DNA from 4 places in the Paenibacillus sp. V4I9 genome. Region 1 is predicted to be linked to each of the others. Evidence: riboswitches for the same ligand, from Rfam matches in the RefSeq annotation. Region 1 holds a riboswitch; each other region holds the start of a gene.

What was found. A riboswitch is a leader RNA that binds a small molecule or an ion and turns the genes downstream of it on or off. The one in region 1 is predicted to bind cyclic di-GMP.
Region 2: it holds a riboswitch for cyclic di-GMP, as region 1 does, so the genes downstream of both, QFZ81_RS36785 (stalk domain-containing protein) here and QFZ81_RS32930 (putative bifunctional diguanylate cyclase/phosphodiesterase) in region 1, are expected to answer to the same signal.
Region 3: it holds a riboswitch for cyclic di-GMP, as region 1 does, so the genes downstream of both, QFZ81_RS25320 (hypothetical protein) here and QFZ81_RS32930 (putative bifunctional diguanylate cyclase/phosphodiesterase) in region 1, are expected to answer to the same signal.
Region 4: it holds a riboswitch for cyclic di-GMP, as region 1 does, so the genes downstream of both, QFZ81_RS21810 (putative bifunctional diguanylate cyclase/phosphodiesterase) here and QFZ81_RS32930 (putative bifunctional diguanylate cyclase/phosphodiesterase) in region 1, are expected to answer to the same signal.

Annotation. Positions count from the first base shown of each region.
Region 1 is NZ_JAUSZE010000001.1:7,140,624-7,146,220, forward strand. It holds gene QFZ81_RS32925 (BMP family lipoprotein) at 1-451, opposite strand, end outside; gene QFZ81_RS32930 (putative bifunctional diguanylate cyclase/phosphodiesterase) at 710-2,248, opposite strand; cyclic di-GMP riboswitch class I at 2,335-2,422, opposite strand; gene ilvA (threonine ammonia-lyase IlvA) at 2,484-3,740, opposite strand; gene QFZ81_RS32940 (S-layer homology domain-containing protein) at 4,065-5,597, opposite strand, start outside.
Region 2 is NZ_JAUSZE010000001.1:7,976,134-7,981,730, reverse strand. It holds gene QFZ81_RS36790 (S-layer homology domain-containing protein) at 1-1,247, opposite strand, end outside; cyclic di-GMP riboswitch class I at 1,308-1,399, opposite strand; cyclic di-GMP riboswitch class I at 1,833-1,920, shown strand; gene QFZ81_RS36785 (stalk domain-containing protein) at 1,984-4,236, shown strand; gene QFZ81_RS36780 (3D domain-containing protein) at 4,442-5,131, opposite strand; gene QFZ81_RS36775 (ArsR/SmtB family transcription factor) at 5,479-5,597, shown strand, end outside.
Region 3 is NZ_JAUSZE010000001.1:5,433,554-5,439,150, reverse strand. It holds gene QFZ81_RS25340 (esterase-like activity of phytase family protein) at 1-703, shown strand, start outside; gene QFZ81_RS25335 (TIGR01777 family oxidoreductase) at 760-1,644, opposite strand; gene QFZ81_RS25330 (glycine-rich domain-containing protein) at 1,756-2,751, shown strand; gene QFZ81_RS25325 (MDR family MFS transporter) at 3,072-4,295, shown strand; cyclic di-GMP riboswitch class I at 4,407-4,501, shown strand; gene QFZ81_RS25320 (hypothetical protein) at 4,605-4,910, shown strand; gene QFZ81_RS25315 (hypothetical protein) at 5,232-5,498, shown strand.
Region 4 is NZ_JAUSZE010000001.1:4,611,565-4,617,161, reverse strand. It holds gene QFZ81_RS21815 (MFS transporter) at 1-537, shown strand, start outside; gene QFZ81_RS21810 (putative bifunctional diguanylate cyclase/phosphodiesterase) at 558-2,339, opposite strand; cyclic di-GMP riboswitch class I at 2,402-2,494, opposite strand; gene QFZ81_RS21805 (HAD family hydrolase) at 2,701-3,351, shown strand; gene QFZ81_RS21800 (GNAT family N-acetyltransferase) at 3,393-3,815, shown strand; gene QFZ81_RS21795 (electron transfer flavoprotein subunit beta/FixA family protein) at 4,148-4,984, shown strand; gene QFZ81_RS21790 (electron transfer flavoprotein subunit alpha/FixB family protein) at 5,046-5,597, shown strand, end outside.

The DNA.
Region 1 (5,597 bases):
TTGGAGCTTCTACGACATTATCAATGATCGCTAATTTAGCATTTGGGTTTTGTGTTGCTACTGTTTTTAGTGCATCGCCCATCAAGAAGCCGATACCCCAAGTCAGGTTGTAGCCGTCTTTAACGAATTGGTTTAAGTTAGGTGTGTAATCTGCATCGCCTTTACTTTCAAGGTTTTTCACTTTAACGCCTGTTTGTTTCTCAAGCGCCTTCAAACCTTCCCATGCACTTTGGTTAAAAGATTTATCGTTGACGCCACCAATATCGGTAACCATTCCGATTTTGAAATCTTTACCGCTGTTGTTGCTTGGTGCCGCTGAAGCTGTTGCTGCTGCAGTAGTAGCTGGAGCCCCTGAAGCCGCCGGTTTCGTTTCTTCTTTTTTGGCACAGCCGGAAAGAGCTAATGCAGAAACCGTTACAGCCATAAGAGCTGTTGAAAGCATTTTCTTCATCTTAATTACCCCCATAGGATCATTTAATTAAAAACCATGAAATCTCACATCGTAGGTTGACCAAAATTAGTTAAATTATGTAAGACTGGCTATAAGCTTGAGTGTATCATTTTGAAACCCAACAGAAAAGCGATACACGAGCTAAACAACATAATTCGTTATGTCATACAAGTTGACATGGTCTTTTTGTAAGCCCCTACAATATAGGTTCCAAGCCCCAATTATTTATTATACTACCACTGGTTAATAAAATCTAGATTACCCTTTGTTAATTTTATCGTTCATAAGCCTCAGGAATTGTTCGGGTCCTAACGGGCTGCTGAACAGCATTCCTTGCACTTCCGTACACTGCAAAAGTCTCAAATGCTCCAGTTGTTCTTCGGTTTCAACACCCTTTGCAATTAAATTCAGACCTAGACGGTGAGCCATGCGAATAATGGCAGCAGCCAGCAGCTGATTCTCATCGTCGTCGACCAAATCCCGGATCAATGTACTATCCAATTTAACGCTATCGAGCGGCATTCCTTCGAGCCCGCTTCGTGTAAATAGGCCTGTACACAAGTCATCCATAACGATACGCACACCAAATTTCTTCAGCATAATCAATTTTTCACTAGCCTCTTGTACATTGGAAGATGTGATGCTTTCCGTAAGGTCCAGCTCCACCAACATCGGATCCAACCCTGTTTCTTTCAAAACAACAGCAATTTCTTCAATAAAATGCTCATCTTTAAACTGCGAAGCCGTTACTGGTAGGGTTATTCTCAGCGGTGTGTAGCCATCGTCCTGCCAGATTCTCATCTGTCTGCACGCCGTTCGTACAGCCCATTTCCCGATGGGTATCATGAAACCCATTTCCTCGGCCGCTTTCTTCCAATCCATGCTAGGTGTGAGGAGGTTGTCTCCCTTGCTCCAATATATGATCGCTTCCATTCCGATTAATTTCCGATTTGTTATTTCATATTGAGGCTGATATAGGATTTCAAATTGATTGTTGTCTAAGGCCAATCGCAGCTCTTTCTCCATGTGAGCTTTGCTCTTGACCATAGCATCGATGTCAGAGGCATAGAATTGAAACTGGTTATGTCCTCGGTTTTTGGCCTCATACATCGCTTCATCTGCATACGCCATCAGCTGCTCAGGCAGCTTGCCATCTAACGGATACAGAGCTATCCCTATACTAGCTGTTATGGTTACTGGCATGCCATCTAGGATAAAAGGCTCTTCCAGAGCCATTTGAATTCGGGAAGCTACAACTCTTGCATCTTCAGGCTTTGTAAAAGATTCTAGTAATATAGTAAACTCGTCGCCACCTTGGCGGTACACCGTATCCGATCCCCGCAGGCAGCCCAGTAAACGTTCTGCTGCAAGGCGAATTAAACGATCCCCATAAGCATGACCTAATGAATCGTTGACATCCTTGAATCTGTCCATGTCCAAGAACATAACAGCCGCCATCTGTTCACTACGCTGCGCATGCAGGAGCGCCCGCTCCAATCGGTCATTAAACAATCGGCGATTAGGTAATCCCGTTAATGTATCATGATAGGCCAAGAAGGCAAGTTGTTTGCTCTTTTCTTCCTGCTTCTTACTAGTAAGAAGCAGTTGTCGGACACTCTTCGCAATAAACAGACAGATTAGCGCTTGAAAAAGCATACTAATGAAAACGTAAGGCGAAAAGGAGAAAGAAGAAGCAGCAAGTAGATTAACGGTCAACAAAAAGAAGCCCAGCACGCCTAGATAGACCAACGTTTGCGCTTTCATATGCTGTATCCACTTAGAAAATATGCCTCTCATTCATGAACCTCCTTATCTGATATTTAAAAAAGGCTATTCCGAATCGGAATAGCCGTAGGTGTACCTGTCTAGGTAAACTGCAACCTGTCGGCAGCCAGCCATCATTGTTGCGAGGGCAACCTTAGATCTGCAGCTTTGCGTCCTTACCTTTCGATAAGTTTGCCTTTACGATATTAAGGAAATAAGCGGGACTAATTAACTATATCATAGTCATTCCACATTTGGCTATTTTTCCTTAAATAAGCAAGTTAAAGAGCTTGGGGTCTTTATTTATTTCTATATAGCCATAATCTTTCTGGGATAGGCGCTCAATAAGCCCCTCATAATCATCTTTATTTTTGAGCTCTATGCCGACCAACGCCGGAGCATCGTCGCGGTTATTTTTTTTCGTATACTCAAATCGGGTAATATCGTCTGTGGGTCCTAAGACTTCTTCCAGAAATTCGCGCAAGGCCCCAGCACGCTGCGGGAAATTAAGAATAAAGTAGTGCTTCAAGCCTTCATACACGAGCGATCTTTCTTTAATCTGCTGCATACGGTCGATGTCATTGTTGCCGCCGCTGATGATACAGACCACATTCTTACCGCGAATCTGCTCCCGATAGGTATCGAGTGCTGAAACGGGGAGTGCGCCAGCGGGCTCAATGACAATCGCGTTATTGTTGTAAAGCTCAAGAATGGTTGTACATTCCTTGCCGGAAGGGACAATTACAATATCCTCCAACTTTTCTTTGCAAATGTCAAAGGTAAGCTCGCCGACCCGCTTCACGGCTGCACCGTCTACAAACTTCTCGATCGTGGATAAGGTCACGACCTTCCCCTGCTTGAGCGCTTCCGTCATGCTTGCCGCGCCTTCTGGCTCTACACCGATGATGCGCGTTCGTGGAGAAACACTATCCACATAGGTCGCAACTCCCGCTACAAGTCCACCTCCGCCAATCGTTGCGAAGATAAAGTCAGGAGATTCGGGCATCTGATTCATGATCTCAAGGCCAACCGTGCCTTGCCCGGCAATCGTACGGACATCATCGAAGGGGTGTATAAACACCTTATTCTCTTGAGCACAGTAGGCTTTGGCATGGTTAGAGGAATCATCGAATGAATCACCTGTGAGAATAACTTCAACAAACGATCCGCCAAATAGCTTAACTTGGGAAATCTTTTGTCTAGGCGTTGTCGTCGGCATGAAGATTTTGCCTTCAATACCGAGCTGTTTACAGGAATAAGCCACACCCTGCGCATGATTGCCGGCGCTCGCACACACGACACCCGCTTCGCGTTCCTCTGGCGTTAAACTTTGAATCACATTATACGCTCCACGAATTTTGAAAGAACGAACAATTTGCATATCTTCACGTTTAAGATAAACGTTGCATTCATACAAGTTAGAGAGCAGCTCATTGCGTTGCAATGGCGATGGTTCGATCACCCTGCTGAGCACATGATTGGCCCTAATAATATCTTCCAAACCTACTTTACTGGAAACAACCATTTTCTCTTACTCCCTTTCTCCACATTGTGCTATTAAAGTTTTAAAGATTATTGTAACACAACTCTACCCGCCTGTACGAAAATAATATTGGTATAGCAAATATGCTGCTTACATCGTCATCATTTTCGGCGTTCTGTATTTCCTAGTTCGATATGTGTTCCCAATGTTCTAAAGCTAGGACTTAAGTTGTGTTGTAACCTCATCAAAGAGGGCACGATCTGGAGCTCGGTCAACCACAAGAAGCCTCAAAACCCACTTGTTAGTGGATTTGAGGCTTCTTTTAGTGATATTAGAGGAGTTAGCTAACTCCCCTCAACCACTTAGTTAGTAATAGTAACGAGGCTGCTCCTGAAGCTCAGACCGTCTTTGCAAAAAGCGATAGAAGGCGCTGGCCGCCTGTGCTTTGGTCACTTCTTGCTGAGGTACGAATTGTCCATCGTCCAGAGACATAATATTCAGCCCCACCACAATGGCTGCGTCGCCAACATGCTTAAGTTTAGCAGCATCTGCGAAATTGCCATTGAAGATGCCATCGAACTTCGTCAGGCTCTTGTAGCCAAGCGCCTTCACGATCAGCTGTGCCATTTCCTCCCGATTCATCGCAGCTTCTGGATTGAAATCAGCACCTACATCTAACAAACCGCGATCAACCGCATTTTCGACATAGGCAAAATAAGGAGAAGATTTACTCACATCGGCGAAGGATGCCTTCCGTTCTGCCCCGTAATAAATACCACCGTTACCGCCATTCATGGCAATAACGAGCATTTTGACCAACTCACCACGTTGAATGGTTTGATTCGGATTCACTTTGCCATCCTTCACATCCAGCGCTTGATAATCAAGCATAAGCTGAAGCTCATTTTTAGCCCAGTGATTGTCAATGTCGCTTACTGTCACTTTATCCAAGGAAATCACTTCACCCGTTTCACTATTCCGCCATTGACTAGTTTGCGCATCCAAGAGGAAAGGTTCACGGTTAAATTTAGGAACGAGTGAATAGACAAGCTTTGCATCTAGTTTCCCGTCTGTTTTCAGATCCATGGATTGCGGGACATCCCCAGCAGCCACCATGACTCTGTATTTCTCCAGTGGAATCCCACCGATGAACCCGGTGCCTTCAACCACATAATTTAACTTGATGTCGAACTGCGCGAGCCAAAGATCCTTGGCTTTATCAATGGCCAGCACCTGCGGCTTCTGCTGTGGATATGGCAGATTGCTGATAGAGAAGTGATAACCAACAATTTGGCCGGTTACACGATCGATGCTTACCGTCACTTCTTCATTCCCGGCATTTACGCCATCAATCACGCGCTTAAAACTAATATCCCAATTGCGCATATGCTTCAGTTGATCTTCCGAATAATTTTTAGCCGTTTGTACACGAAGCAACAACTGATCGGTATAAGCAGTAAGCTGCTTTTTCACAAAATCAACACCTGTTGTTATCGCATCTTCCAGGGCAATTTTACCCTCTATATCTTTATCGGCATCAGGACCATAAGGGGTGTAGCTGCTGAAATTCGTAATCTCTCCGGTCTTGCTATTCACGCTAGCCCATGCACCTTTGCCGACAATTTTAACTTTAGAATCCTTCTCAGACGTCTCATTCCAACTTAAATTCCAATTTGAATTGGTTTCCCCTGTTTCAGGGTTGGTGAATTCATTATAAGATGCTTCTTGGATTTTGTAGTCGGAGGATAGGTTGAAAACCGTTGTCACCTTCTTAACAGCCTCTTCCTTAGTCAGGTCCAAGGTAGCTTCTGGCTTAGCAGCCAGTGGCTTGTCGGTTAACGGCTTATTCCCCTCAACATCCTCCAGCCCTTTGACTGGGCTCCAGATCTCACCGGTTTC
Region 2 (5,597 bases), 840 kb from region 1:
TCAAAGCTTACGCCTTCCACATTAATCACTGCAATAAGGATCGATCCTTCTCCCGTCACCTTCGCGGCTGCTTGCAAAATGATCTGCTCCAATATGGCATTGCCCAGCAGCTTGATTCCTGAGCCTTCCGAACCTGCTTGCGTTTCAAGCAAGGTGACAACGGATTGACTGGAAATCTCGAGGGTTACCGTCGACTTCAGGTCAACTTTCACAAATGTCCCTACTAGCTGAACGACATCATTCACAGTCGTTCCTTGGATGGAAATGGATTGGAAGCCCTCGTTTCCTTGCTCTTGTTCTAATTTCGCACCCGAATTGATAATGGTATCGCTTATTCTCGTAGAACCTTTAGCAAAAACTCTGACTCTGCCGAAGTCCTTCTGAACCATCATCTGATTGAGGGTTGAATCTTGAATTTCAATACTGTTTTCTCCGCCCCCATTCACAATCGTTCTTCCTTTTACTGTCACGTGATCAAGGAACACTTCCCCTTCCCCTATCCCCGCTGCCAAGATGAGGTCGCCTTTAATCACAGCATTTTTTATAGTGACACCGCCGCTGTTGACCGTCATATTCCCTTCAACATCAGCTTTTGGAGTATAAGTTCCAGGCTCATGGATCAGTTGCCCTACGGCATTATCTAGCATCACTACGGCTTCTGCTCTTGTAATGGATTTCTGAGGACGGAAGCTCTGATCAGGATATCCGTTAAGATAACCCTCCGAGGCGACTGCTTTTATGTAAGGCTTGCTCCAGTCAGACATTTGCTGCTCATCGTGAAACGTTCGCGTATCGCTCTTTGGTAACACGTCTTTTAATTGCATAAGTTGATAGATGATTTTGGCAGCCTGTTCTCTGCTAATCGGTTGATCTGGACGAAAGGTGCCGTCATCGAACCCAGAAATATAGCCGGCATATTTTGCTTTGGCTACATCGTTATAGAACCATTTTTCCTGAGAAACATCTTTGAAGGTTTGGTCATCCTTATGGGGATACCCTAACGCCTTGTTGACAAGCGATATGAATTCCGCCCTGGTAATGACTTTATCAGGTTGAAAGGTTTGATCGGCATAGCCCGAAATCAATCCATTACCGATCCATTCGTTTATGGCATCCTCTGCCCAATACCCGTTTATGTCACGTAAAGATGGTTGATTTTCTGCTTGCACTAAACCTGAAAAAGATACGATTTGAACGGTCAAAAACATAACGATAAATACAATTTTCCCTAATAACCTCGCCAACATATAATCTTCCTCTCTTTTACTTTGATATAAAGGCAATAAAAAAGCCACTCCAAAAGGAATGTAGGCAGCCCGGCTGTCGTACAAGGAAGTGCCCTTGCTTAGACCCGTGGCTTTGCGTCTCCGCCTTTCGGACGGATTTGCCGTTTCTTATTCTATGGAATGACTCTAGGACCTATCGAATAGTTCTAATTGCCTAGCAACAATTATATACTTAATTAATCTAATAGAAAAGAAATATCTTCCATTTTCGACAAATTATTTTTAAATTCTTCTTTGAAATACTTACGACTGAATCCCAATTCAGCGCTTGCCTCTGCTCCTCATCGTGTTATTTTCTCTAATAAAAGGGTCGTCACACAAGCAGAAAGACGATTTCCAAGCACTTATTTAGCATCTCATTCTCCCGTTTCAGCTGTTGAATGTATCGATTTTGATCAAAGTACTCCTGTCGTCTCCCCGCTGGTCTAGCAGTCCGAATTCACTTTTACCAAGGGATTTTTCCAAGCGAAGTATGTCGTATATTGTAGAATTAACGCAAATGCCTTATAGTGGTTAAAAATACCATAAATGCTTAAGCCAATATAATACGATTAAAGGCACATTCGCGCGAAAGCCGGAGTCGCAAAGCCACGGGTCTACGTCCCCTTCGGGATATGATAGCCGGGCCGCTCTATAGATTGGCTTTTTTGCATGCATGAAATTTATTGAGATTTTAATAAAAGGGGTGTATTTCAACATGAAGTTTAAAAAGATTGCGTTAGGGGCAGTTGCGCTCATGCTTGCGCTTGGCTCGTTGTCCTTCTTGCCGGAAGCGCATATAAGCGCTGCTACATTCGTCAAAGAGGATAACTTAATGGACTATACGGTACCTAGGTTCCCGATCATTACCGATTCCAAGATGGTTTGGATGGGAGATGACGAGAACAAATTCTATCAAGTGTTCTCCCGGGATTTGTCTAGTGGCGAATTAAAACAGCTAACCGAAACCCAGACCTACAAAGATAAATTATCGGCAGCGAATAATTATGCTATTTATCGGGATAGTCAAAAATTTATCATGATGGTTAATCTTCAAACCGGCGAATCTATCCAAACAGATGTCAAGCCGGGCTATTATGAAGATCTTCAAACGGACGGCGAATACATAGTCTACAAAGATGTATCTACAAGCACTCTTAATGTGTACAATATGACAACAAAGGAAACAAATATCATTGGAAAAGGACAAGACGCTACTTTGGCGAACAGCCAAGTCGCCTATTATGGTATTACGGAGAATAGGCTTAAGCTTTACGACATTGCAAGCAATACTTCACGAGTTCTGTGGGATAAAAAGGATGGCAGTTTATATAACAGTCATCCAGTCGCATTCAACGGAAAATACATCGTATGGATACAACAGCCATACAATCAACTAAAATATCAATTAAGAATGATCGACGTTACGCAACCGGATTCACTACCTAGTGTACTTAGCCTATTTGACAAGGTAGCTATCCCTGTCGTTACTTTCGTAAGTAAGGAAATTGCGGCATGGACCATTGAGAAAGATGGACATGAAGTGGTGATGGCAGCAAACTTGCAAAACAAGCAAGCTGATGCAGCAGCCGATCAAGGGGAGAAACTATTGGGTGTTACCGGAAGCACAATTATTTTGAAGAACGTCGATAACAATCTGATTCTTCGAACCCTTCAATCTACAGGTGAAGGTAACGCTATTCAGGATACACTTGTTTCAGCTATCCCTTATGCAGCTAACATACCTGAACAAGTGACAGGCTTCTTCGGAGGAAACAGTCCGAGCAGCGTGCACGAGTTGGCAACTTCCGATCGCGCGGTTATTTTGTCCTCTCCGTTCGAGAATCCGTTTTCCTATAAGGGGAGCGATTATACAAGCATTTGGTATAGAGACGATTCGAAACTTGAACTGACCAAAGCTCTTCATCCGGATCAGAAAATGGTGAGCCTCCCATGGTCGGTCGACGTACGAGAAGCATTCGATTACCATGTCCTAAAAATGGTCTATATGCCATCTCGTGTCCCTTCCGGTCAGCTTAGCAAGCTGGGGATTTATAAACTCGTTGAGGGCGAATGGATCTATGCAGGGGGGATTATCGAGGAAAAAAATCAACTTCTACGTACCCACATTCATAGCGGTGGGGTTTACGCAGTGCTTTATCAAGATATGAATGCAGCGTCCCTCCGGGACTATTGGATACGGAAAACCATTACGCAAGTGAACGCAGACAAACCTATCCGTGTCTTTCTTGACGGAGAGGAAGTAATCTTCCATGAACAGCCTCAACTTAAGGACAGCTCTACAACGGTTGAGTTTCGACCTATTTTCGAAAAGCTGGGTTTGCAAGTTAATTGGAACGAAGCATCCCAAACGGTTACAGGCAGCAAAGAGGGATCGTCGATTAGTCTCACATTAGGAAAGTCGCAAGCAACCGTTAATGAAGAGACATCCGAACTACCAACAGCCCCTTACCTTCAAAAAGGGTATACGTTCGTCCCTCTTAGATTGGTTGGTGAAGCTTCCGGCCGAAAAGTGGTATGGGATGCGAACCTCAAAGCCGTGTATCTCTATGACCCTGCAACGGAAGGCAAGCTGTACAACAAAGCGGGCAACTTGCTTTATGAAGGTCAGCTTAAAGACGGACAAATGCACGGAAAAGGGAAGCTCTTTCATGAAGATGGCACTGTCTGGTACGATGCCACGTTCGTTAATGATAATGTAGTGGGCTGGGGAACCATTTATTTTAATGGAGAAATTTTTGGTAGAGACCGAACTGGTGACGTTCTGATTGGACAATTCAAGAACGGGATTCCTGACGGATATGTGACAAGTATTAATGATAACGGCAAACTAATTTATGAGGGTTACGAAGTTCAAGGAAGATTCAATGGCAGGGGAAAGTATTATGAAGATGGCAAACTCGATTATGAAGGCGAGTTTAAAGATGGTCAGCCTGTACACTCAAATTAATGATTAGGAAGTACGACGAAGCCGTTGGATTTATTGGGAAATGGCTGATAAATTTTCATACAAAATAATACCTGCTAACATTATGGTAAAAACGCCCTTTCAGCACCTTTGCTGGGGGCGTTTTTGAGCTGTAACTGTTATTTTAAATGAACCTTGCCTCTTCGGATGTCCCGATTGACCCTTAGCCTAGTAAATTGCTATCGCTTTAAACATTCTCTCTATCTAGCAAATAGACTTTCACATTCTTCTTCACGCCGAATTCCTGAGCTTCACTCAAATCATTCATGAATACATCAATTCTCGAACCGCGAATAGCCGAACCTATATCCTCCGCCTTGCGAATGCCGATGCCGTCAATGAACACTGTAGATCCCAAAGGGATTACTGCAGGATCCACGGCGATCGTGCGTCCTTCTTTGGCTTTAAGACCACTAAATGTGATGCCATACATGGGATGGGAAGCCTTTTTACCTGTTGATTCAAAGCCCGCCGTATAAGCTGTAAGGGTTGTGTTCAACACTTTTTTAATTATTTTCTTTTGACCATTTGGTAAACCAATCTCATCTCCACCCATCGGAATCGTTAAACTTTGACCAATCGTTAGCTGGTTCGGATTTGGAATATTGTTTGAGTTGATAATGTCATCTACGGATACGCCAAAATCCCGAGCAATTTTGTACAGCGTATCTCCTCGGTCCACTTGATACTGCGTCCGAGGCTGAACAAGCTCAGCTTGAGGGGCCTCTTCCACAGGACCTGCGTTTCTTGCCATACTATACGTAGGAGGCAATTCCCCCCCATCTTCACTTTCAGGGTACGAATAGGCTGGTTGCACCTGCCACAAACAAAGCAGCAACGGAAACGTCAAAGTAACATAAAGAATTTTACGAAACATAGTATTTCCTCCTCTTAAAAAATAATAGAGTTATAGCTACTAGATTCGTCCAATTCTATGATTTATATACGTCTTACATTAATTTTTTTGCTGAGGGCGGAGGATAGTTTAATGAAATGTGAGCACGAACGCAAACAAGGCGGAGAGAGTATCAAATAATAAGCATGAAAAAATAGGTGAAGAAATAAGAAAGCTTAGTAGCATACAAAACGAATCTTGGCTTAAACTAACAAACGTGAACGAAGAAAAGGCTGCCGGTGTGGCAGTCTTTTTGCTTTTCAACAAATAGCGGTTACATCATTAAATATTCCTTGACAGGAATATTCCATTCGGAGTATATTATGTTTATGAATAAGACTTTCAGTGCTCTTGCCGAGCCAAACCGCTTGCATATTGTCGAGCTCTTGCGTGACGGCCCTCTTACCGTCGGGGAAATAGCGGATCGGCTTGAGCTCCAGCAGCCGCA
Region 3 (5,597 bases), 1.7 Mb from region 1:
TAAAGACAAGCTCGTTCAAGCTGGTGCTCAAACGCCAATTTTTGATACACTGCCTGAGGTATACAATACACGTATTTCCAACCGTGGATTTGAAGGTGTGACTATTTCTCCAGATGGTAAATTCTTGTACACATCCATTCAAAGTCCAATGGCAAATCCAGATAAGAAAACAGGGGAGTCTTCGAGAAATCTGCGTATCCTCAAAATGGACTTAGCCACAAAGCAAATCGTGGGCGAGTATGTTTATGTCGCTGAGCAAGCTGGCATGTTCGTCAAAGTGAACCAAAAAGATATCGTGATCAGTGATCTCTCCGCACTATCCAGTAATGTACTGCTTGTAGATGAGCGGGATAAGAATGCGGGCGCTGACGCACAGCTGAAACGAATTTACAAATCGGATTTCTCTAAGGCTACGAATATTTTAGGAAAAGATACAAGCAAAAACCTGGAAAGCCTATCCGTTCAGCAGCTCAAAGATCAAGGTATTCAACCAGTTAGCAAGGAATTAATTGTCGATATTGCTAAACTAGGATACCCGTATGAGAAGATTGAAGGCTTGACGGTTGTTGACAAAAATACGATTGCGATTGTAAACGACAATGACTTCGGTATTAGCTATGATGATAAAGGCGTATTAACACTAACAAGCGCGCCAACTCAATTACAACTTATTCAAGTTTCTGACGACTTATCCACGAAATAATAAGTAAACGAAAACCCAGCTCATCGAGGCGCACTCGGTGGTCTGGGTTTTATTATTTAAACAATATCAGCGAGGGCTTTGTCTACGAAAGAATACTTAAACGTAAAGCCATGCTCTAATAATACGCGAGGGAGTACCTTCTGACCTTCCAAAAGCAGCGTAGATAACTCACCGAACATCATTTTTAAAATAAAAGCAGGAAGCGGGAATAGATTTGGTCTTCGCATCGCTTTCCCTAATGCCCGTCCAAACTCCCTGTTCGTGACAGGATTCGGCGCTGTCGCATTAACAGGACCTATAATCGCTTCGTTCTGAATGCAAAAATCAATAAGCCTCACCATATCATCAATGTGAATCCAGGAGAGCCATTGCTTGCCGCTGCCTATGGGACCGCCAACACCAAGCTTATAAGGCAATGCCATTTTTGGGAATGCGCCTTCCTTGTCGTCTAGAACAAGTCCAACGCGGACTTTTACGATGCGTGTTCCCTGTATCTGATCAGCCGCGTCTTCCCACTGTTCGACTATCCTCGATAAGAAATCGACAGGACGGTGCGGACTTCGTTCGTCAAAGGTTTCGGTTTCTGATGTACCATAAACGGACATTCCTGAAGCATTAACGACGACTTTCGGTTTCACTTCCATGTGTTCTACAAGCTGAGCCACTTGTTCAGCTGCCTTTAGCCGAGAACCAACGATTCGTTCCTTGGCCGCAGCTGTCCAACGCTGATTAATCGACTCTCCAGCCAAATTCACTATGGCATCCAGTCCTGCGAATGCGCTTGAATCCGTCTTTAGTTGATCCCAAGTAACGGTGCGTACATGCTCTACAACAGCTCTGGGTGAACGTGAAATATTGATGACTTCATGACCTTGCTTCTGCAAATGAGAAATCAATCGTTTACCAATAAACCCGCTGCCACCGGTTACTGCTATTTTCATCCTTCAGCACCTCCTTTCTTTTATTATAGGGCCTATATACAATGTTTTCCAACTGATGTTATTCTTCTCTTTACATTACTGTGTTATATTGGAAATAGGGAGGGATGCCAAATGTTTCGTTTTTTATTCCGAAAATCACCCAAACCGTCCAAGAGAAGCCGCATAGGGAAATCCAAACCGAGCTTTCGAGCTTCAGATTTACCCCAAGGGCTTGGTTTGCTAGAAGGTGTTCCGTTAGAACGAATCGTTACTAAGCTGAATAGTGCTCTTCCACTTGATTATGTAGAAAGACTCCAATATCGCGTAAAAGCTGGGAATTCTTCCATGTCCGATGACGAGTTTGCCTGTAAATGGTTTGAATTAAAACGATTTTTCCTGATGAATCTCATTTTAAAAAGAACCCCGATGTTTAGCAGCGAAATCGATGAGATTTGGCATGAGATGCTAATGTTTACGAGAGAATATCAGCGGTTCGGGGATCAATTCGCAGGTGGCGCTATTCATCATTCACCTGAACGCGAACCGAAGCAAATGCCGGGTGAACGTGCTTGGTTCGATTGGGTATATGCGCACTTGTTCGAGTTCGCTCCAACGAGTTCGCGGTGCTGGAACGGATTTTTCCGCAATCCGCTGGATGAGCAGCGAACAGATTTGCTTCGCAAAGCGAATGATGAAGAAATCGCCGAGCAATGGTTCGATATGGAGCAGGCGAAGCGGTATCCAGAAGTTGCAGAGACGATCCGCATACTAATCACGCAGGCGATTAACGAAGCCAGACAATCAACGAACAGCCGCAGGTTTGAGGATACAGGATGGAAGGATTCGATAACAAATCCGAACAACATGGTGTATATGGCAGGAGCCATGATGTTCTTCTCCATTCAGGATAATAATAACTATACAAGCGGGATGAACGCTCAGTGGCCTGCGAATGAAACCAATAACCCAAATAACAAGCAAAGTAACTGCTCTTCATCGGGTTGTGGAGGTTCTGGAGGCAGTGGCGATAGTTCTGGAGATCAAGGCGGCGGCAGCAGCTGCAGCTCCGGATCGGGCTCTTCATGCTCGTCAGGGTCGAGCTGCGGGTCTGGTTGCGGGGGAAGTTAGGTTAAGTTGTGAAAGCAGTATTCCGTTCGTGGAATCGGATGACTCTGACAAGGCTTCATGCGGGGAAGCGAATGGACATTATAAACACTTTTTGCACTCTCTGCCTGAGAGTGTTTTTTGTTTGGAGCATACAAGGAGACCGAGACTAAAATGGGGAAACCCATCCCCAACCATCCTGTCACGAACCCGTAGCCCCAAGTCCACAGATTCGAAATTAGAACAAATTGGAGACACATATCGTCATTTTTCGTGTATAATTGGAATTCGGTGTCGATTTCTTTGACCTACGGTAAATTAAGCGGCGATAGGAGTCCTTTCAAATGAATCGGTTACGTGGTTTTCTAAGTTCTTATCATCCCATTGTACATACGTTAATTCTTGGAACCGTAATGGCTAGGGCTGCGTCCTCCATGAGTTTGCCTTTTCTCGCGATTTATTTAGCCAGGCATACGTCGATGAGTGCGGTGATGATCGGAATTGTCATCGGGATGGGTTCTTTGGCTGGAACCGTAGGCGGTTTTATAGGGGGCACCTTATCGGACCGATTCGGAAGACGTATTATCATGCTGGCTGCTCTTTTCGGCTGGGCGTTCGTGTTCTTAGGTTTCGGTATGGTTAAACTACCAATCCTGTTTATGCTGCTCAATATGCTGAACGGCTTGTGCCGATCTTTTTATGAGCCCGTGTCGCAGGCTTTGATGGCAGACCTCACAGAACCTGAGAAGAGACTTAAAGTATTTTCGATGCGGTACATGGCGATTAATGTTGGTGTTGCTGTTGGGCCACTTTTGGGTGCTTTTTTCGCTACGATGAACGGTGCGCTGCCTTTTCTCATCACTGGAATCATTTATTTTATTTATGCGGTCACCCTTTACGCACTGCTCATCGCGTTTGGCATCAAGAAAATCGAGGGTGAGAAGAAATCTTCGGTTACCTTTGGTTCTGCTTTGCGAGTGATTCGCAGTGATTTGACTTTTCGCTTGTATATCCTTGGCGGTATTATTGGAGCTATCGGTTACTCACAGGTGATGGTGACACTTTCGCAATATTTGGAGCAGAACTTTGTAGACGGTGTGAAAATGTTTGCGATCTTAATGAGTGTAAATGCGATCGTGGTTATTGCCATGCAGATTCCACTTACTCGTTTGGCAGAAAAGTACACGCCCCTCGCTGCGATTATATTTGGCAACCTAATGTTTGCGTTAGGGGATGTTGGCTTTGCATTCTCCCACTCGCTGGTATGGCTTATTATTTCGATGGGTATTTTCACCCTTGGTGAGATTCTAAATTACCCTGCTGCTAATATGTTGATTGACAAATTAGCTCCCGAGCAAATGCGTGGCACTTATTTTGGCGCTCAAACATTAACGAACATAGGCCACTTTATTGGGCCTTGGTTAGGTGGGTTTTTGCTCGTTTCTTATGGTGGGAATACGTTGTATGTTCTTATGGCTGTTCTTACAATTACGGGATCCATTTTCTATTGGAGAGGCACGATTCGTCAAATTACGGCGAAAAATACGTCGAAAAAAGAAAATTTTTGAAAAATATTGCAAAATTAGTTCTTTGGAACTATTCGATTTCAAATCGAGTTCCCGTATCCTTGAGAGTGTAGATATTTATTACTCTTAACTCTTCAGATATTTAGTAAGACATCTCGACAAAGGCAAAGCTGGCGAAAGCCAGTGACGCAAAGCTAAAGGGGCTTACTTGTCCTGCAAACCGGACTCGCAGCCAGCCAGCCGCCGAACGATTGGGTATCAACATCCGAACCCCTCCGATCGGTTCACTATGGTGGGGTTTTTTCTCTGTCATAACAAATTTATGTAAAAATAAAAGGAGGATCCAGCAGCATGCAGTCTGAAGGAATACTACAAGAAGAACAAAAAGTGACTTCGCTATGTGGTAATCATGTTGCCCGTTTGGTGCCTTCCTCGGATGGACCAAAGCTCATGATCAATCGGGAAGAATACGCGTTAAATGAGGCTTGTTGGGATGTTGAAATGTTTCACGGGAGAAACAATAGCATCTTGATTTTCTACTGGAAGGGCGAAGTTAAGCTTTCTGTAAAAATGCCGCCGATGTCGCAAATTGAAGCATTTTTGACAAGGCTTTATCAATGTTTATCATCCAAATTAAGAACGGTACAGCCTATCTAGGCGTACCGTTTTTTTTATTGCCAGCTGTAAGGGAATTGTAAAGACAAAATCATTGTCACAAATTGACACGAGCTGATGTAATGAATGTCAAATGTTTTAGTAGTGCTTTGGAACTGTTATTAGGGGGATACATAGCATTATTTTGGCCAATGTCCCTTATGTAGCAGGTTGTGGCTTGTGGTTCGATCATCATTCCAGTGAACTTGAGCGGATGGGTGAAAAGGTTGAATTTAAAGGGGAACCCGAATTGCGCCAAGTGCGGCACGTGTTGTTTATGATTACTATGGAGGGCGTGAGACCTTCGGCGATACCGATGATATTATGCGCGGGGTAGATAAAGCGGATTCGGCGCAGTTCAGCAAAGAAGATATTTTGAATCCGAGTGGATGGGATTTATTATCTTTTATCATGGATGCTCGAACGGGTTTAGGGCGATATCGCGATTATCGGATTAGTAATTATCAATTGATGGAAGATCTTGTGCAGCACTGTGCAACGATGTCCGTTCATGAGATTATGGAATTGCCGGATGTGAAAGAGCGTGTGGCGCGACCCAAGTTGACTATGTGCACGCTGAGGAAGTTTTGAAGAAAATTGTTGAAACAATGAGAACTGACGGATAAAATAAGTGAAACGGACCGCAGGAGGGGGAGTTCCCGGAATGCGATTTTTCACTAAATGGGGACA
Region 4 (5,597 bases), 2.5 Mb from region 1:
TTTGGGACTTCCAGCTTCATACCTCTCTTCTTGCAAAATCAAGGCTACTCGTTGTTTGTCAGCGGTATTGCACTTCTAAGTACATCCATTGGGTGGATGGCCGTTGCTATACCTGGTGGAAAATGGGTGCTTCGCTTTGGATATAAACGGCTATTAGTCATAGGTAATATAATACTGGTTATTACTGCGGCCTTATTTTACTTCATTCACGAAGGTACTCCATTCTGGTACACGTTTAGCGCTCTAACTACGCTTGGTATTGCTTACGGTATAATTTTCACCATTACAACAATCGGTTCACAGCAGCTTGTAGAAGCACACCAGAAGGGGATTTCAACCTCGCTGCAGCTTTTTGCACGGAATATTGGGACAGCGGTCAGCGTAACAATTATGGGGGCGATCCTTACTAAATCCAGCGTCTTTTACACGGGTATTCACGGCATGTTCGTGTTTGGACTTTTGGCAAGCTTACTCTCATTGGCCATGCCGTTTGCTATTCGTTCGGCGTCCAATATGAAAAGCCAGAAGACGGAGTAACTTCCGCATTCTGGCTTTTCTCATAAAGCATTTGGACTAGCATTTGCATCATGAATAACATAACTCTTTTCAAATAGCTGGGCTGTAAGTGGAACTGAGAATAAGTATCCTTGTATATTTTGACAACCAACTCTTTCTAAAAAAGTGAGCTGTTCATGAGTTTCTACACCTACGGCAATGACACTCAATTTTAAACTATGCGACATGGCCATAATAGCTTCAATGATTGAAGATGCAGATATACCGGTGAAAATGTCTTGAACGATTGTTTTATCAATTTTCAAAGTATCGACTGGCGATTTATGTAAATAACTTAAAGAAGAATAACCAGTTCCGAAATCATCGACGGAGATTTTAACTCCCATACGCTTTAAAGCATAAAGCTTTTCCATGCAGCTGAGGCCGTTATTCATCGCTGCGCTTTCGGTAATTTCGAGTTCTAAGTACTGTGCTTCCAGCTCATTTTGATGCAGAATCTCGAGAATCATAGTCACCAAATCTTCTTGATGAAACTGGACAGCGGATATATTGACTGCAATAGGAACAGGCTCCATACCCGCATCTTGCCATTTTTTCATTTGTACGCAGGCTGTATGTAAAACCCATTTCCCGATTGCAATAATTTGTCCGGATTCTTCTGCAATAGGAATAAATTCCTTCGGTGAGATGCTTCCTAACTCATGGCTATCCCACCTTAGTAAAGCTTCTACCCCGATTATTTTTCCGGTAGGAATATGGAATTTGGGTTGGTACATCAGGTAGAGTTCATTATGATCTATGGCTGTCCGGAGAGATTGTTCACATGCGCTTCTCCTCGAATAAATGACACTCATTTCCTGTTCATAAAAATAATAATGGTTTCCTCCACGTTCTTTGGCCAAATACATCGCTTGATCGGCATTTTTCAGTAAAACCCCCGGATCTTCTCCATCGATTGGATACAAAGAGATACCAATACTGGTGGAAACAAAAACATTTCGCCCGTCGATTTGGAAAGGAGCTTCCAATTGTTGAATGATTTTCTCCGCTTGCAAAGCAGCAGACTTCCGATTTCCGAACGGGTGCAAAATCACGAATTCATCGCCACTAAGTCTGGAGACAATGCCTTGTTCAAACAAACTTTCGGAGAGCAGGGCGGAGAACTTTTGCAAAACTAGATCTCCTAAGGGATGGCCTAAGGTATCATTTATGAGTTTAAACCGATTTACATCAAGGAAGAGTAGAGCTAAGCTCTGATTATGTAGTATGGCATTGTTTAACGTATCATGGAAAAGCTGAGTGAACTGGTTGCGGTTTGGCAAACCTGTCAGAAGATCAAAATAGGCTAGCTGCTGTATCATTTCCTCGGACTTCTTTTTTTCAGTCAAATCGCGAAGATAAGCTGTATAGACATGCTTTCCTTTATACGGAATGCTCGTAATCGTTATTTCCGCCGGAAATAAGCTGCCATCCGATCGAAATGCTTTCAATTCAATTCGCTTTCCGATAATCGTTTCGTCTTTGGCCGTGAATAGCAGATTTAAGAAGGTTGTCTCCTGGTCATCTTTTTCAAAAAGAAAATCGATTAACGTAAGCCTTAGAGCTTCTTTGCGTTCATAACCAAAAATGGCTTCTGCCGCAGGATTAAACTCTATGATCCTCCCATTTGAATTAAACATCATGATACAATCGATAGCAGACTCTACAATGGAAGCTTTGAGTGCTGTTTTGTTAGTAAAGGATATGTAAAGAGCAATTATTAAAATAATGAACGATAGCAGCATGAGGTAAATAGGATAACTATCTGTTAGCGTATGGTGCATGAATCAACCTCATTTCTTATAAATAAAAAAGTCCATCCCGAATGAAAGGATGAACTCCTTGACTCGGTAACCTGTCGTCCATAGCATCCCAATTAGGGATGCCTTAGGTCATGGCTTTGCGTCGCATTGTTTCCAATGGTTTGCTATTAACGATTCTATATATGTAGTTCAAAAGGCACTAGTTAATGATGGGAAAAGCTTTTATACCAGTTATTACGCCTCATTATAATTAGTTGAAAATGACGTGTCTATAGCGGTATTTACATATAATTAGCGAATAATGTCGAATTCAACTAAAAATAATTAATAATGCTAAATTCTTAAATTTTCTATAGTTCTAGAGATGGATAGGTGAGGTTCAATGTATAAATCAAGCCATGTTCGAGGCATTATTTTTGATATGGATAATACACTGCTGAGGTCTAGGATTAATTTCCAAATGATGAAAAAGCAAGTGGCGGACTACCTTATTGTGCATGATTTATTGCCGGTTGGTTTTCCAATTCAAGGGCATACCACATCAACCATGATTGAGTATGTGAAAGCGAAAGGGATGCCTGAAGAGTCCTATACAGAAGTGATGAAAATGGTCGTTCAACATGAATTAGTAGGTATGGAGGGCGCTGGACTGGAATCCGATGTTTCCGAGCTTCTGAATGTTTTAAAGACTGGCTATGTCCTGGTTATTGTGACAAATAATTCATACGAGGCAGCGGTCCATGCGTTGGAAACGACCGGAATTCATCCATACTTCGATTTGATCATCGGGAGAGAGCAGATGGAAGCCATGAAACCATCTCCATCCGGTTACTTCGCTGCTAAGCAGCATTTTCCGCAAATTCTTGAGAGCGAATGGATATCGATCGGAGATTCGTGGATAGATGGCAGAGCATCCATAGATGCTGGAATCCCCTTTATCAGCTATGGTCCCAATGGACACTTGATGAAGGAGAAGGGGATTACCCCAATAGCGAATATTGACAGCTTGCTTAAGTTGTTAGATTATGTGTAGATAACGATTAATGAAAGTAGTGAATAAAGATGTTAGTTAATGTGAAATCTCGACTAAACGAAAATGAAATACAAGAACTGCTTAGCTACAGTGTTTTCCCCGATCCGGAGGCGCTACAACCTGTAATTGATCGTTACGAAAATGATGCTAATCTATGGTTGTTTGGGTATGAATCCGAAGGTATCTTGGTGGGCATCATCGGCTTTGAACTCAGTGATAATCAGGAGATGACGATCACTCATCTGGCCGTTGAACCGGAGAGCAGAGGGGTAGGCTTTGGGAGAGGGATTATCCTTGAAATTATTGAAGATATGCACCCCGTTCGAATCGTGGCAGAAACGGATGAAGAGTCGGTCCAATTTTATCGGAATATTGGATTCGTCATTCGAAGCCTCGGGGAGAAATATCCCGGTGTAGAGCGTTTCCTATGTACGTATGAGGTAGAAGAAGCGGAAGAGGAGTAAGCTTGTGTAAATGTTCTCTTTTAAAAAAGGATCTGAGTCGTCGACTCAGATCCTTTTTTTGTGTGCGCCCATCATGGGCGTTCGGGGCTAAACGCCATCTCCTACTCGATAGCGAGCAACATCGGTAAGAATACTTTTGAGCCTTAGACTAAAGTAAGTGTCATGTTAGGAAGCTTTTCGCATATATTGTGTTAGATTATTAACTTAAAAAAAAGAGTGAAAGCGATTTCGTTTCGTCATTTTAAGTGACAAAATTCACAATGCTGACAAGCTCAGATCCGTTTGCTGTCGAATGTGCAAGCAAGTTTCCTAAGAAATAGGAGGGTGCAGAGATGCTGCATATTGTAGTTTGTATCAAGCAGGTACCTGATTCTAGAGAAATTCGCATTGACCCCAAAAATAATACGTTAATTCGCCAAGGTGTCCCAAGTATCGTGAACTTCTATGATATGCATGGGCTGGAAGAGGCACTCCGTATTAAGGATGAACAGGGTGCGAGGATTACAGTAGTAACAATGGGACCTCCGCCTGCGGAGAAAGGCTTAAAGGAATGCATCTCCCTAGGGGCAGACGATGCCGTGTTGGTGACGGATCGCGGCTTCGCGGGAGCGGACACGCTGGCGACATCGTACGTTGTTGCCCGAACCATCCGTAAAATAGCCGAAACGTGGGGACCGGTGGATATCGTTTTTTGCGGCAAACAAACGCTGGACGGCGACACGGGGCAAGTTGGGCCTGGCGTCGCATGCCGATTGGATTTGGAACAGCTTACTTATGTAAACAAAGTCGCCAGTGTGGATGAAAAGCGGCGGAAAGTTCGTGTGCATCGGCTCTTGGAAGATGGCATTGAAGTCGTTGAGACAAGCATGCCAGTGCTGATCACGGCGCTGAAGGAACTGAATAAGGTGAGACGAGCTTCGCTGCCTGGCATGATTCGGGCTGCGCGCTATAAGCCAACGGTTTGGACGACAGCTGATTTTCCAGATCTTGAAAAAGCGAAAATCGGGCTAAAAGGCTCACCAACGATCGTAGCCAAAACATGGGTTCCTGAGGTAAAAGCGGTTAAAACGCATATGATCGTGTTTGATTCGCCAGAAGCAGCAGCTGCTCAGTTAGCTGATCAGCTCATGACGAAGGAGATGCAGACTTTGTTGGACTGGTCTTCGTGAAAGTAAAGCATGTGTACGACCTAATCTCAGAATCACCGTTACGGGAATGGAGGAAGTCACGATGTCAAATGAACAATCACCGGACCAGCCTGAAGCGTCGATGCCCGATTGGTCGGCTTATCGGGGGGTATTGATCGTTGTGGAGCAGCGAGATGGAGCTGCGAAGAAGGTCTCCTGGCAGCTGCTAGGCGAAGGTAAGAAGCTGGCCGCGAAGCTTGACGCGCCGCTCATGGCGCTCGTTATCGGCGAGGATGTAGCCCATCTCGCCGAAGAAGCCGTGCATTACGGCGCGGACAGGGTGTTCTTATGCGAAGCGCCCGAGCTTCGCACCTACCGGACTCGGCCATACAGCCGAGTCTGCTTGAAGCTGATCGAGGAAGCGAAGCCCGAGATCGTGCTGTTCGGCGCGACAGCGACGGGCCGCGACTTGGCAGGCGCGATAGCGACGCACCTGCCGACGGGGCTGACGGCCGACACGACGCAGCTCGACGTGGAGCCGCCGCCATCAAGGCTGCTGCTGGCCAGCCGGCCGGCTTTTTCCGAGAAGATGATGGCCACCATCCTCTGTAAGCAGTACCGGCCGCAGATGGCGACGGCGCGCGCCGGGGTGTTT